One region of the Paenibacillus sp. FSL H7-0918 genome, then DNA from elsewhere that is predicted to be linked to it. Evidence: riboswitches for the same ligand, from Rfam matches in the RefSeq annotation. Region 1 holds a riboswitch; the other holds the start of a gene.
The links. Region 1 has a riboswitch for cyclic di-AMP ahead of MHI15_RS09455 (alpha/beta fold hydrolase). Riboswitches for the same ligand answer to the same signal wherever they lie in the genome.

Region 1 (5,987 bases):
TTACTCTTGGCAGCATCGGTACATCGCCTTGACGAATGATCAGGCCCGTGCCGCTCCCTTTAGCCATTTCCGAGGCATGTCCCAGTAGCCCAAATCCGGTAACATCTGTACAAGCATGTACATCATAAGGCTCCATGATTTCAGCCGCTTTTTTATTCAAAGTAGACATTACTGTCGTAAGGCGTGTGGTTTCTTCAGGAGATAGCTGATCCTTTTTAATGGAAGTTGTTAAGATCCCCACACCGATAGGCTTCGTTAGAATCAGCTTGTCTCCCACCTTGGCGCCCGCATTCGTTCTTACTTTGTCAGGATGCACAAGGCCCGTAACGGCCAATCCGAATTTGGGCTCTTTATCGTCGATGGAATGTCCGCCCACAAGAGTAGCTCCTGCTTCCTGTACTTTATCCGCTGCACCGCGCAAAATGTCACCGAGAATGCTTTTATCTAAAACAGAAATAGGAAAGGCCACAATATTAAGCACCGTAAGCGGCTTTCCACCCATCGCATAAATATCGCTTAATGCATTGGCTGCTGCAATTTGACCAAATGAATAGGGATCATCCACGATCGGCGTGAAAAAATCAACAGTTTGCACTAACGCTAATTCATCACTTAAACGATACACCCCTGCATCATCACTAGTATCAAGACCTACTAGTAGATCCGGGTTAGGAACAGTTGGTGGCAGACTACGAATAACCTGCATGAGATCGGCGGGACCGATTTTGCAGCCGCAGCCCCCTTTTGAAGATAATGAAGTCAGTTTTATAGTTTCAGCTTGAGACATCATGACTCAGCTCCTTTAGTATGAATTATCTTAATCTTACACGAGTAGATCGCATTGTACAAAATGCAAGAGTAGCAGATGCGTTGCTTACTACGCCTCCTTCTATAACTATTTAGAGTCTATTGTTCTTTCCCACGTCTGGTGAGCTATATTTGGTGCTGTGGTAGGGTAGGGACATTAAGTGGCGTTCTAGGTACAATATGCTTGTAAATGTTCAACATCCATCGGTTAGTAAAATAACCAAAGGCTGGCTCATTCGTAGATTTCACTACGGATGAGCCAGCCTTTAGTTAGATATCCATTATATTAGGGAAATTCTCCCTAATGTTCATCGATAATCGCTTTAAAATGAGGTTTTTAGGGAATTCCTCCCTAAAAATTCATGCAAATACCCATTTATGGCTAAAAACATCCTATTATTAGGGAGGATTTCCCTAATCTACGTTCTAGGAGCCATAATCTCCTTCATTTTAGGGAGAATTCCCCTAAAGTTCTTCCCAGAAAGACGACCCATAGCCAGCTCATTCCGCCCTGGCTATGGGACGCCTATTTTCTCACTTAAACGCTTCGCTTGTGAAGGTCTCCCTATAGATCAGCTAATCTGCTGACTGCCCTGCTGCTTCTCTAAGAAACGCTGAAGAATCGCATTGAATTGCTCCGGCTGGCACAGATTACTTGGATCTAATGCGTTCGGAATAATCGCCAACTGCGCCTGCGGCAGCTGAGACACCATTTCCTTCATACAATTCACTCCAAATTCATTAAAGTCCCCCACAATACATAATGCAGGACGTTTAAAAGCCTTTAAACATCTGGTGTAATCAACATGGCTCGTAGCCAGCCTTTGCCGATATAACTCCCGGGGGCGTTTGTCCAGCAGTCCTCTTCTAATCTCATTGTAGGCCAGACTCCAGCGCTCTCGGTACATCATCCGAATCGAAGGCAACACCAGCTCGCTTGGGAGATAATACATTAGTAAACTGCAATATGCTGCCATAGTTTGTATTTTCCCTACTATTGTTGATCCGTGAGTCCTACAAAAGCTATCCGCGACCACAATGGCTTTTACACGCTCAGGATATTGTTTGGCAATATGCTGAACGACTAAGCCACCATAGGCGATTCCTACAAAAACTGCTTCACGGATACCTAGGTCATTCAACAGCATAATCAGATCCAGACATTGCGTCTCAATAATCTCATGTGGGGCCTCCAGCAGTTTACCAGACTTGCCATTCCCCCGTAAATCGCACAAAATCACTTTATATTTATCGGAAAAATACTCCAGCTGTGGTTTGAACATACTGTGTGTTAATCCATGTCCATGGATAAACACAACCGGAGTGCCAGTTCCATTGATTTCATAATAGAGCGAAGTTCCGTTCAGTTTAGCGATAGGCAAAGGTAACACCTCTTTCATAATAAATTCTACGACTATATCTGCTTAAAAACGCAGCAAAAAACCACAGAGGGATTCTCTGTGGCTATTCATCACTAAACACGCCATTCATCCTCTCTCCATACGCTTACGAGGTTAGCTGTCGGATTCGGGCAGTGAGAGTTGCCCTACCTGCAGGGATGCATATTATGCACCCGGAACAGGATTCACCCCATAACCAGTGCCGACTCTCACATCGGCTGCCAGTTGTTGGTTCCCCCGCTTTCCAGAAACGGAAATTAAGCGGATTGCTTATGTAATTGTAAATTTAAGATAATTCTCAGTTCTGAGATGAATCATACTCTTGTAAGGTTTTCTTGTAAAGGAGGGCTCTGGTCAAAATAATGTTGAAAGCAATGCTTTTCATTTCATATTAAGCATACTCTTCATTTTCTCTTTCTTTTGCTCTTGTTTACTCGTTTTCTTTAGAAAAACTGCTCTGAAGCAAGCGAAAAAGGGGGTGATTCACCAGTACTTTCCTATTTAATAAGAAACGACAATCTTCAATACCAATATTGGGCCAGTTTCTGTACCTTGGGGTGTTCGTCGTTTCTATGTCCCCGATCCGTTTGGCAAGCTTGTTAATATTATTTCACATGAACAGCACGAATGATTTCATAAAAAAGAAAAAAGCTAAGCAGAATCAGAGATCTCCCCCTGTCCACTTAGCTTCCTTTTACAATACTATGGCTACAAAAGATCGGCGTTTTTCAATGCATGCTCCCAGCTTGGAAAAAAGAACAGCGCACTTCTCATAAGCTCTGGGTCGCTTTGCTTTACTTGTTTTTTACTGATCGAGCTTCCGTCGCTTTGCAGCTTTTTGATCCGACTTAATACTTCATCAGCCTCCAAAGGAATTTCCATTGAAACACTCCTTTCTCAGTGACCTGTTTCCCTTCATTTTCTCCATAATATGTTTATTTATTCCGTACTCTTAATTTCCCCAGATTAAACCATCTGATAGATGGGTTGTTCAGCAATGAACCGGGTAGGAAGCATGGGATATTTGTCTGCTAAGATTTCAGCTAAATATTTCATCCCCGGTGCTTCACTCTCCGCATGACCTAACATGATGAGCGCTTTAGATCTGCCTTGGTGCCCTGCATCCCGCACATATTCCGGAGTCTCCCACTCTGGTCCCTCTCCAGCGATAATTAAATCAAGATTGTGATCATTAAAAAGCGGAATAGCCATCATCCCGCCTCCCCTGTAACCTATTAATATCCCTACGCGTTTGCAGGACAGAGACAGGTCACCAGCAGCGCGTACATAAGAGATGCCTAGCTTACTTTTAATATACTGAGCAGCTTCCATTACAGTCATAGCAGGAATAGTGAGAATCGTAGCAGCCGCTTGCTGCTCTTCCACATAGTCTGACCAATCCAGCTCTCGCAGCAAACCCATCATAATCCCATCCGGCTCTTGCCGATGCCAATAATCATGATAACGAAAAATAGCTATTGGGGAATGTTCGATCAGACTTTTTTTCGCATGATAAACCGGATCACCTTCTAACCACTCGCTCGCTGCATGATGGCTATAAAATACACCTTCATGCGTGATCAGCAAATTGGCTCCTAACGCTATTGCTTGCTCCACAATATTTTGTGTGGCAGAGAAGGCCGTAATAATCCCTGTGACTTCAGTTTCCGGTTCCCCTGGGTTCAGAATATCCACAGTCCCTTCTATCTGTTCCACAGTTCCCATTAAATCTTTCAAAATCGCTCTAATCGTGAGGCTCACTCCATCATCCCTCGGTTCAAAATCTAATAAATCTTTCTGCCTTTAAGATCCTCAATTCCGCTCTTACGGTAAAAATACGTATTGATCCGATCTCTCCATTCCTGCGCATGCTCTGCTTGCTCTTCAAGACGTTGCTTCACTTGCACATACAATCCACTATCCATGCTGCCTTCAAGTGATTCCCATGTTGCTAGAAGCTGTGCAGCCTGCTCTGCCCCTTCGAAATGAGTATCGTAGATATGTTGTATAACCGTTTGCCCCGATTGCAGAACATGCGTGTATGGAACATGATGGAAGAACAGCAGCAGCTCTTCTGGACAAGACGCTAGATTCTCATAATTTGATGCATTAAGACCCATATACTGTCCGCTATACCCCGTTCCCGATTTGACTGAACGATCCACACCAATGCCCTTATGATCCGCATAATGGTACGTTCCCCACTTGGCGTATTCATATCCATCCACATTCGGCCCATAATGATGATCCGGATTAACCATCCAGCCCACACCTAATGGAGCTGTGTAAGATTCGTAAATCCTCCATGAGTCCATTAACATCCCGCGAATAGCAGCCACTAGACCTTCATCAGTGCCAAAGGTAAGGCGAATCCATTCCTCAGCTATTTCTTTTGCCGTCAGCTCCGGATTCCAAATTAATCTCCCATATCCATACAGATTGGCTTGAGCTAACCCATGCCCCGTCCAGTTCATGTCATCCCCAACATTAGTTACAGCAGCCACACCATTATATTTATTTCCCCACACCGATCCGTCCACAATATGTTTCACAAGCGTAGTTTGCCCTTTGGCATAAGTATTGAAATCAAGGACTTCTTTCCACTCTGGAACGAGATAACAGAGATGCCGCTGCTGCCCCGTATATTCTTGAGCAATCTGAAACTCCATCAGATGATTGGTATGTTCCAGTGCGCCAAACAGCGGAGATACCGGTTCTCTGACTTGAAAATCCATCGGTCCATTCTTGATTTGCAGCACTACATTATCATTAAATCGGCCATCCAATGGTTTGAAATGATCATACGCTGCTCTGGCCCGATCTGTCTTACGGTCACGCCAATCCTGCTTGCAGTTATATACGAAACAACGCCAAATCACGATTCCGCCAAACGGCTCCAGTGCTTCTCCCAGCATATTAGCGCCATCGGCATGGTCACGCCCGTAAGTGAATGGCCCTGGTCGATTTTCTGAATCCGCTTTGACCACAAACCCGCCAAAATCAGGGATCACTCGATAAACCTCACCCGCCTTATCTTTCCACCATTGCCGCACCGCTGGGTCCAGTGGATCAGCTGTCTCCAATGCTCCGATCTGTATCGGACTGGCGAAGTTAGCACTGAGGAATAGCTTAATTCCGTATACGCGGAATATTCCTGCAATTAACGCGATATCAGGCAAATATTGCTCCGTTATAAATAGAGATTCAAGCTCATGAACATTCACATTGTTAATCGAAATCGCGTTGATCCCCACAGAGGACATCAATCTGGCATAATCACGCAGCCGCTTTGTATCGTTAAGAAATTGATTGGACTCGTAAAAAAAGGACCGTCCAGCATAGCCACGTTCAATACTGCCATCAAAATTATCCCAGTGATTAATCATTCGCAGGCCGTTCACCGGATTCATAGACAAATTCAGAGCGTCTATCTCGCTTTCTGTTCCTATCAGCCGTAACAGATGGAATACGCCATACAATATTCCAACAGGCGTTGAAGCACCGACAGCGATACATTGCTCAGTAGCATTTGTACGTATAAGGAAACCTTCAGGACCCAGTGAATCGGTTCGTTCTCCTGCGAATACTCTACTAATTAATGGATTCCCCCCTTGGAAGGTTCCTATAACGATACACGGTCCTTCAGGTTTCGCTGTGAGCAGTGGCGCTTTGCCCAGCATAGAGGTCATCCCCTGTATGAATTCCGCGGCTGCCGCCTGAATCGTCTCGTTGTCCTCCGTTACTACCAACTCAACACACCAATCTATATATTGATTGTAT
Region 2 (5,987 bases), on a different contig from region 1:
TTGTACTTAAAGATATCGAACGCCAGGTAGGTACCAAAGCAATGAACAACATCATGTCCTCCTACGCTCGTAAGTTCCGTTTCCAGCATCCCGCTACGTCAGATTTTCAGAAAGTCGTTGAGAAGGTAACCAAAAAATCATGGCAGGCCTATTTCGATGATTACATTTATGGTGATGGTGCGCCTGACTTCTCAGTAGATACGATTACTTTTAAAAAAAATAACAGCGGCGATGCTCAAAGCTACGAATCATTAGTGAAGATTTCAAATAAAGGGAGCCATTACGTTGATGTTCCCGTGAAATTCACATTCGCCGACAGCTCTTCGGTGCAGCGGGTCTGGAACGGTGAAGGAGCAGAGACTACGTTTCAATTGTTAAGCGATAAGCCTCTTCTCTCTGCTGAGATTGACCCTGAGCATTCCATCTTATTGGAGAGCAAACATTTAAACAACTTTAGGCTGGCGGAAATAGAGCCCAAGACGCTCTCTCGCTGGACGTTAAGTGTAACTAAACTACTTGAAACCGTGCTCGGAACTCTTGTCTGGTGAGGTGAATGATTGTGAGAACATCGATAACCCGCGGCTGGCAAAGCATGAAGGAGCAATTTTATATTTTAATTCTGCTCTTCATCTACCGACTGCTCTGGGGCTACTTTATGTATGGTTTCATCCGATCTGCTATTATTCCAATTCTACTGCGCTATCCAGATAAAGACGCCGGCGGCAGCGGTATGGGCAGACTGTTGTATTATATCGAGGGACAGTTCAGCTTGAATACTGACCCTGCGATACGCACTTGGTTATGGATGCTTCTAGGACTTGTTGTCTTGCGACTTCTGCTTTCTCCTTTCATAAGGGCAGGATTGCTGCATGAGCTGCACCAGGAGCGAAAGGGCGAGCGCGGGCTGTTCTTTTTCCCCGGCATGAAGATCTATGGACTACCTGTCTTAGTCTTTAGCCTAATCGAATGGGTGCTGACCCTGCTGCCGCTTTACTGGCTTGCTCCAAAAATGTACGGGCTGTTCTTATCCTCTTTGTTTAACTACACTTTGTTACTTCATTTAGTACCATACGTATTGGCATGGCTTATATATATTTTTATCGTGCGCCTGTTTCTTCTATATATGCAGTTTGGTTACACCGGCGGTACAGGAATGTTCTCCTCACTGTTCATCTGCTTGCGGTCACTGATTCCTGCTATAGGTGTTTCCATTGTACTTGGTGCGGGAGGCTTGCTCTTACTGCTAGTGTGCGGACTGACGGGTCTGTTCTGTCCCGGCCTGCCGGCACTTATAATACGGCAAATCTCACCACTACCTTCTACGCTCTTAAAAATGTGGGGAATCTCTGCACAATATCATCTATGGCGTAGCAAAGCATTTCCACAATAAATTAACCTTATTTGACATAATAAAAAGGTCCCAATTCCTGTATTCAGGAGCTGGGACTTTTTCTCATTACGGATAACTTAAGAGTATTTGCAAAATCATAAAAGCTCTGTTACAATAAGTCCTGTGCTATTAGTAACAATTTTGTAATCAATTGAAACGATTCCTACATAACTAAATGTATTTATCGTAAGTGTAACTGTCGAAACGTCATTCTCTTGGTGCTTAACACGCCTAATTCCTTTGCACCGGGAAGTGGGGGAACCATATTTTGGGTGAATTGATCTCGCTTTACAGGGATCATAGGGAATCTTCTACCGAACCCTTAAGCTAACCTCGCAGGCCTTGGAAGGAGTACATCTTTTGAAAAGACATAATTTAAGAAAAAAATGCGTCGCTGCGGCGCTAGGACTTGTAATGGCATTATCTATTGGTGGAGGAAGCGCCTTTGCCGACTCTAAGATGGACACTGTAATCTCAAAGACTATTGGAGTTGCCTATAAAACCGGAGGTACAAGCACTGCCGGATTTGATTGCTCTGGATTTACAAAATATGTATTCAAGAATGTGGGTCTTACTTTACCTCGTACATCAAAAGCTCAATATAGCGTTGGAACTGCTGTATCCAAAAGCAATCTGCGTTCTGGTGATCTAGTGTTCTTTAACACACTTGGCAATGGAGTATCCCATGTCGGCATTTATGTTGGAAACGGAAAATTCGCACAATCGTCCTCTTCGCGTGGAGTGACCATCACTTCACTCAGTCAGGCCTACTGGGCCAATCGTTATGTTGGCGCTAAAAGAGTAATGAGTACTTCAGCTTATCAAGCTGTAGCCTTCGATTGAAACCTTCCTCACAACTATAACCTCATAATTACAACTATATGAACCTGAATCTGATTATTCCCGTAATCAAATTCGGGTTTTTCTTTTTTCCATAATATATTTTTACACTAATAGAGCCCAATTGAAACACGTTTATTTGATAAAAATTGCAATTATATTAAAAATTAGGTCATTATTAACGCTTACATATGCCTTTCTACCGTAAAAATGCCAATTTTTCTGCATTAATATGTTAAAAACGATTGCCAAGCGGCTTTCTGTTTGTTACAATTAGCGCAGTGAGATTTTAGTAACATTTTTGTAATCATTAAGTTGTTATTTACAAAGGTTTTGTCATGTATTGATTACAAGCTAATCCTAATCAACAGTATGAGCCGAGTTTCCTAACTATTAGGAAAACGGGGGAACCAACTTTGGGTGAATTGACCTCCATTATATAGAGGGGTCATAGGGGACCTTCAACCGAACCCTTAAGCTAACCTCGTAGGCATTTGGAAGGGGTATACACTTTTGAAGAAGAAGTTAGCAGCAGCAGTACTAAGCTTTTCCATCATCCTCACCATCGGAGCAGGAAGCGCTTTCGCAGATTCCAAAATGGATAAAGTGATTGACAAGGCCATCGGTACTAAATACGTATCCGGCGGTATATCCACTAACGGATTTGATTGCTCCGGATTTACAATGTATGTGTTTGATAAGATTGGCATTAACCTTCCACACCAATCAGGTTCCCAATATCAAATGGGCACAGCAATCTCCCGTGATGATATAAGAGCCGGAGATCTTGTATTCTTCAATACAAGTGGCAAAGGTGTCTCACATGTCGGCATTTATGTCGGTGAAGGTAAGTTCGCACACGCTTCTACCTCACGCGGTGTTACGATTAGCTCTCTGAGTGATAGCTACTACGTGAAACGCTACGTTGGTGCCAAGCGCATTATGAGCACAGACGCTTATCAATCGGTTGCTGCTGAATCGGAAGACAATGATGATGTGCAATAAGTAACGTACATAGGCTCTTTTCCAAGGTAACTCTTGGAGGAGAGCTTGTTTTTTTGTCTTATTACTTATTTACCCCTCTCATAATTTGTAAAACATTCCTCTCATATAAAGTTTCTGAGTCGAACCTCCCCCATTTTGTATATAATTAGTAATATAGCAATGTCCTCGTGAAAGGAGATCGTTGACTTTATGATAAATCCCTCGGTAACTTTTCATGTTGTTCCTATGGAGGCAATTCACGGAGAAGCTATTTGTAAGTGGAGCTATACGCCCCCATATAATATTTATGGCTGGATGCCGTGGGAGCAGATGCAGGCTCTTGGCATCGAGTTTGGTGATCCGCAGCTCCGGGAGGAACAATATATCTCCATATTAAATGAACAAGAGGTTTTGTGCGGATTCGCACAGTTGTTCCCGATGGAAGGAGTCGTCCGTTTAGGAGTTGGGATGCGCCCCGATCTATGCGGCCATGGTTTAGGCAAACTATTCGTAGATGCCATCGTCCAGACAGCCTTGAGTCGTTATCCTGATCGAGAGATAGATCTAGAAGTCCTGACCTGGAACCAACGCGCCATTCGAACTTATCAAAAATGTGGATTTACGATTACAGATACGTATGAACGCCGCACACCTACAGGAGACAAACCTTTTTATTGCATGGTCTATGACAAATGATATTAAATACCAGATATTTCATAAGAATGATTGTATTCTCGTTCATTTTTTTGTCACAAACCCTATGATAACGCTTCACCATAAGCTATAATGTAGGGAGCAGCTTACATAGAAGGGACGAATTGGGATGCAGAAATGGATCATGAGCGGTTTGTTTTTTGCCGCCTGTGCCTTTGCGGTAGTACTCATGTTTACACTTCCGGGTAAAGAAGAGGTAGCGGAAGAAAATAAGCCCACGATGCCGGTAGTTCAACTGGACGCAGCAAAGGCAGAAGCAACCGTGAAAGCCAGCTGTATCACCTGTCACGGCGATCAGCTTCAAGGTGGAGTTGGACCAAGTCTTCAGAATGAAGGCGGCCAGCATGACGCTGAGGAAATCTACAGCATCGTCACCAAAGGACGTGGTCAAATGCCTTCCTTTAAAGAGAAGCTAGCCCCTGAAGAGATCGCCAACGTCGCACTCTGGCTCTCAGAGAAAAAGTAACCCATCAAGCAACTAAAAACGCCCGTGTATGAGATAGGTGACTATCTATGCACGGGCGTTTATTTTATGATTTTGGCTAAACTAATGATTTTTTTCAAAGGCTTCATTAAATTCATGCGCCGCTCGAAGATCTAGAGCCGTAATCCCATCTTCTTCATTAGATTCAAGTCGCAGGGTAACTGTTTTATAATCAATCGTAATATGTGGATGATGATCGAAGGCTTCTGAAATCGTGGCTACTTCATCAACGAACGCAATGCCCTTCATATATTGGCTGAACATATATTTTCGCACCATAACATTATTATCCAGCTTCCACCCCTCCAGCTTGGTGATCTCCTCACGCAGTTCCTCTTCCGTAAATAACAATTCGTTTCCTCCCTTACAAAAAATTGCAGTAAAGTGCGCAGTTCCCTTTACATGACTTAGGCGTTAAACAAAACATCCCTTAGCTTCTGAGGTCCAAGGGATGTGCCAGGATAAAGGCGATATTTTCGATTTAATGTATTCACAAATCCCAGCGATTATAACTCGGCTTTATCAATTTTAACACGGGCTACTAACTACGGGCAAATTACGTCCAGACGTCTCCTCTGCCTAAATCAAAACCACTGAAGCCAAATCCTCTTCGCCAACTAAAATATTAATGCGATGCGTGTCCTTATCGTAAATAATTACGCCGCTCCCCACTTCAATCATAGGTTCATTACCCAGCGCGAAGAAAAGATCCTCAGCCAATGCTTCCCATACCTCCAGCTTTGATTCTTGGGGTAGTTCCTGCCACTCGTCCGGATCCATCTCAAAAAATAAATATCCATCGGAAATTCGTCCGACGGCTTCGGTCAAATCTGTTAGAATTTCACCGTAATCTCTACCATGCTTTACACCCACGTATATCACTCCGTTTTCTTCACAGATGAATAATTACTTACCTTATCCATTATAGCCGAAAAAATGACTTCACAAAAAACCGAATGATGTCGATAAATAAGAATATACGTTAATTCGGTTTCGCACAGAGTGCCCTGCCGCTGTTTCAAGGATGATATACGCGGCATTGTCGGAACACATCTTAAATCTCACGGACGAGGTGCAAAATGGAAATTTCAACAATAATTGGTTTAATTTTTGGTTTGGTTGCTGTAATCTGGGGCATGATCCTCAAGCACGCTCCACTTCATGCTTTGGCCACACCTGCTGCTTACGTTATTATCTTGGTGGGTACGGCAGCGTCTATTTTCATGGCCTTTCCTTTCAACGAGGTCAAAAAGATTCCAAGTCTGTTCAAAATGATTTTTATCAAAAAGAAATTAATCAGTAAACCCGAATTAATCACTATGTTCATGGAATGGGCTTCTATCACACGGCGTGAAGGTCTGTTGGCTCTAGAATCAAAGGTCGATGAAATAGAAGATAACTTCCTCAGGAATGGCATGCGGATGATCATTGATGGAAATGATCAGGATTTTGTCCGCGATGTCCTCATGGAGGATATCCACGCCACAGAGGATAGACATAAAGCAGGAGCGCTCATTTTCTCACAGGCAGGTATGTATGCTCCTACCCTTGGGGTGCTCGGGGCGGTTATCGGCC

Region 2: another riboswitch for cyclic di-AMP. It lies ahead of MHI15_RS27515 (C40 family peptidase); the one in region 1 lies ahead of MHI15_RS09455 (alpha/beta fold hydrolase).

The regions. Positions count from the first base shown of each region.
Region 1 covers NZ_JBBOWJ010000001.1:2,094,621-2,100,607, forward strand. Annotated here, with positions in the region: gene selD (selenide, water dikinase SelD) at 1-787, opposite strand, end outside; gene MHI15_RS09455 (alpha/beta fold hydrolase) at 1,380-2,189, opposite strand; cyclic di-AMP (ydaO/yuaA leader) riboswitch at 2,295-2,481, opposite strand; partial or broken gene MHI15_RS09460 (glyoxalase) at 2,728-2,838, shown strand; gene MHI15_RS09465 (hypothetical protein) at 2,916-3,089, opposite strand; gene MHI15_RS09470 (Nif3-like dinuclear metal center hexameric protein) at 3,174-3,968, opposite strand; gene MHI15_RS09475 (alpha-glucuronidase family glycosyl hydrolase) at 3,992-5,987, opposite strand, start outside.
Region 2 covers NZ_JBBOWJ010000005.1:14,089-20,075, reverse strand. Annotated here, with positions in the region: gene MHI15_RS27530 (M1 family metallopeptidase) at 1-548, shown strand, start outside; gene MHI15_RS27525 (hypothetical protein) at 560-1,390, shown strand; cyclic di-AMP (ydaO/yuaA leader) riboswitch at 1,609-1,747, shown strand; gene MHI15_RS27520 (C40 family peptidase) at 1,805-2,233, shown strand; cyclic di-AMP (ydaO/yuaA leader) riboswitch at 2,596-2,738, shown strand; gene MHI15_RS27515 (C40 family peptidase) at 2,744-3,235, shown strand; gene MHI15_RS27510 (GNAT family N-acetyltransferase) at 3,425-3,910, shown strand; gene MHI15_RS27505 (c-type cytochrome) at 4,038-4,394, shown strand; gene MHI15_RS27500 (4a-hydroxytetrahydrobiopterin dehydratase) at 4,476-4,763, opposite strand; gene MHI15_RS27495 (hypothetical protein) at 4,992-5,285, opposite strand; gene motA (flagellar motor stator protein MotA) at 5,492-5,987, shown strand, end outside.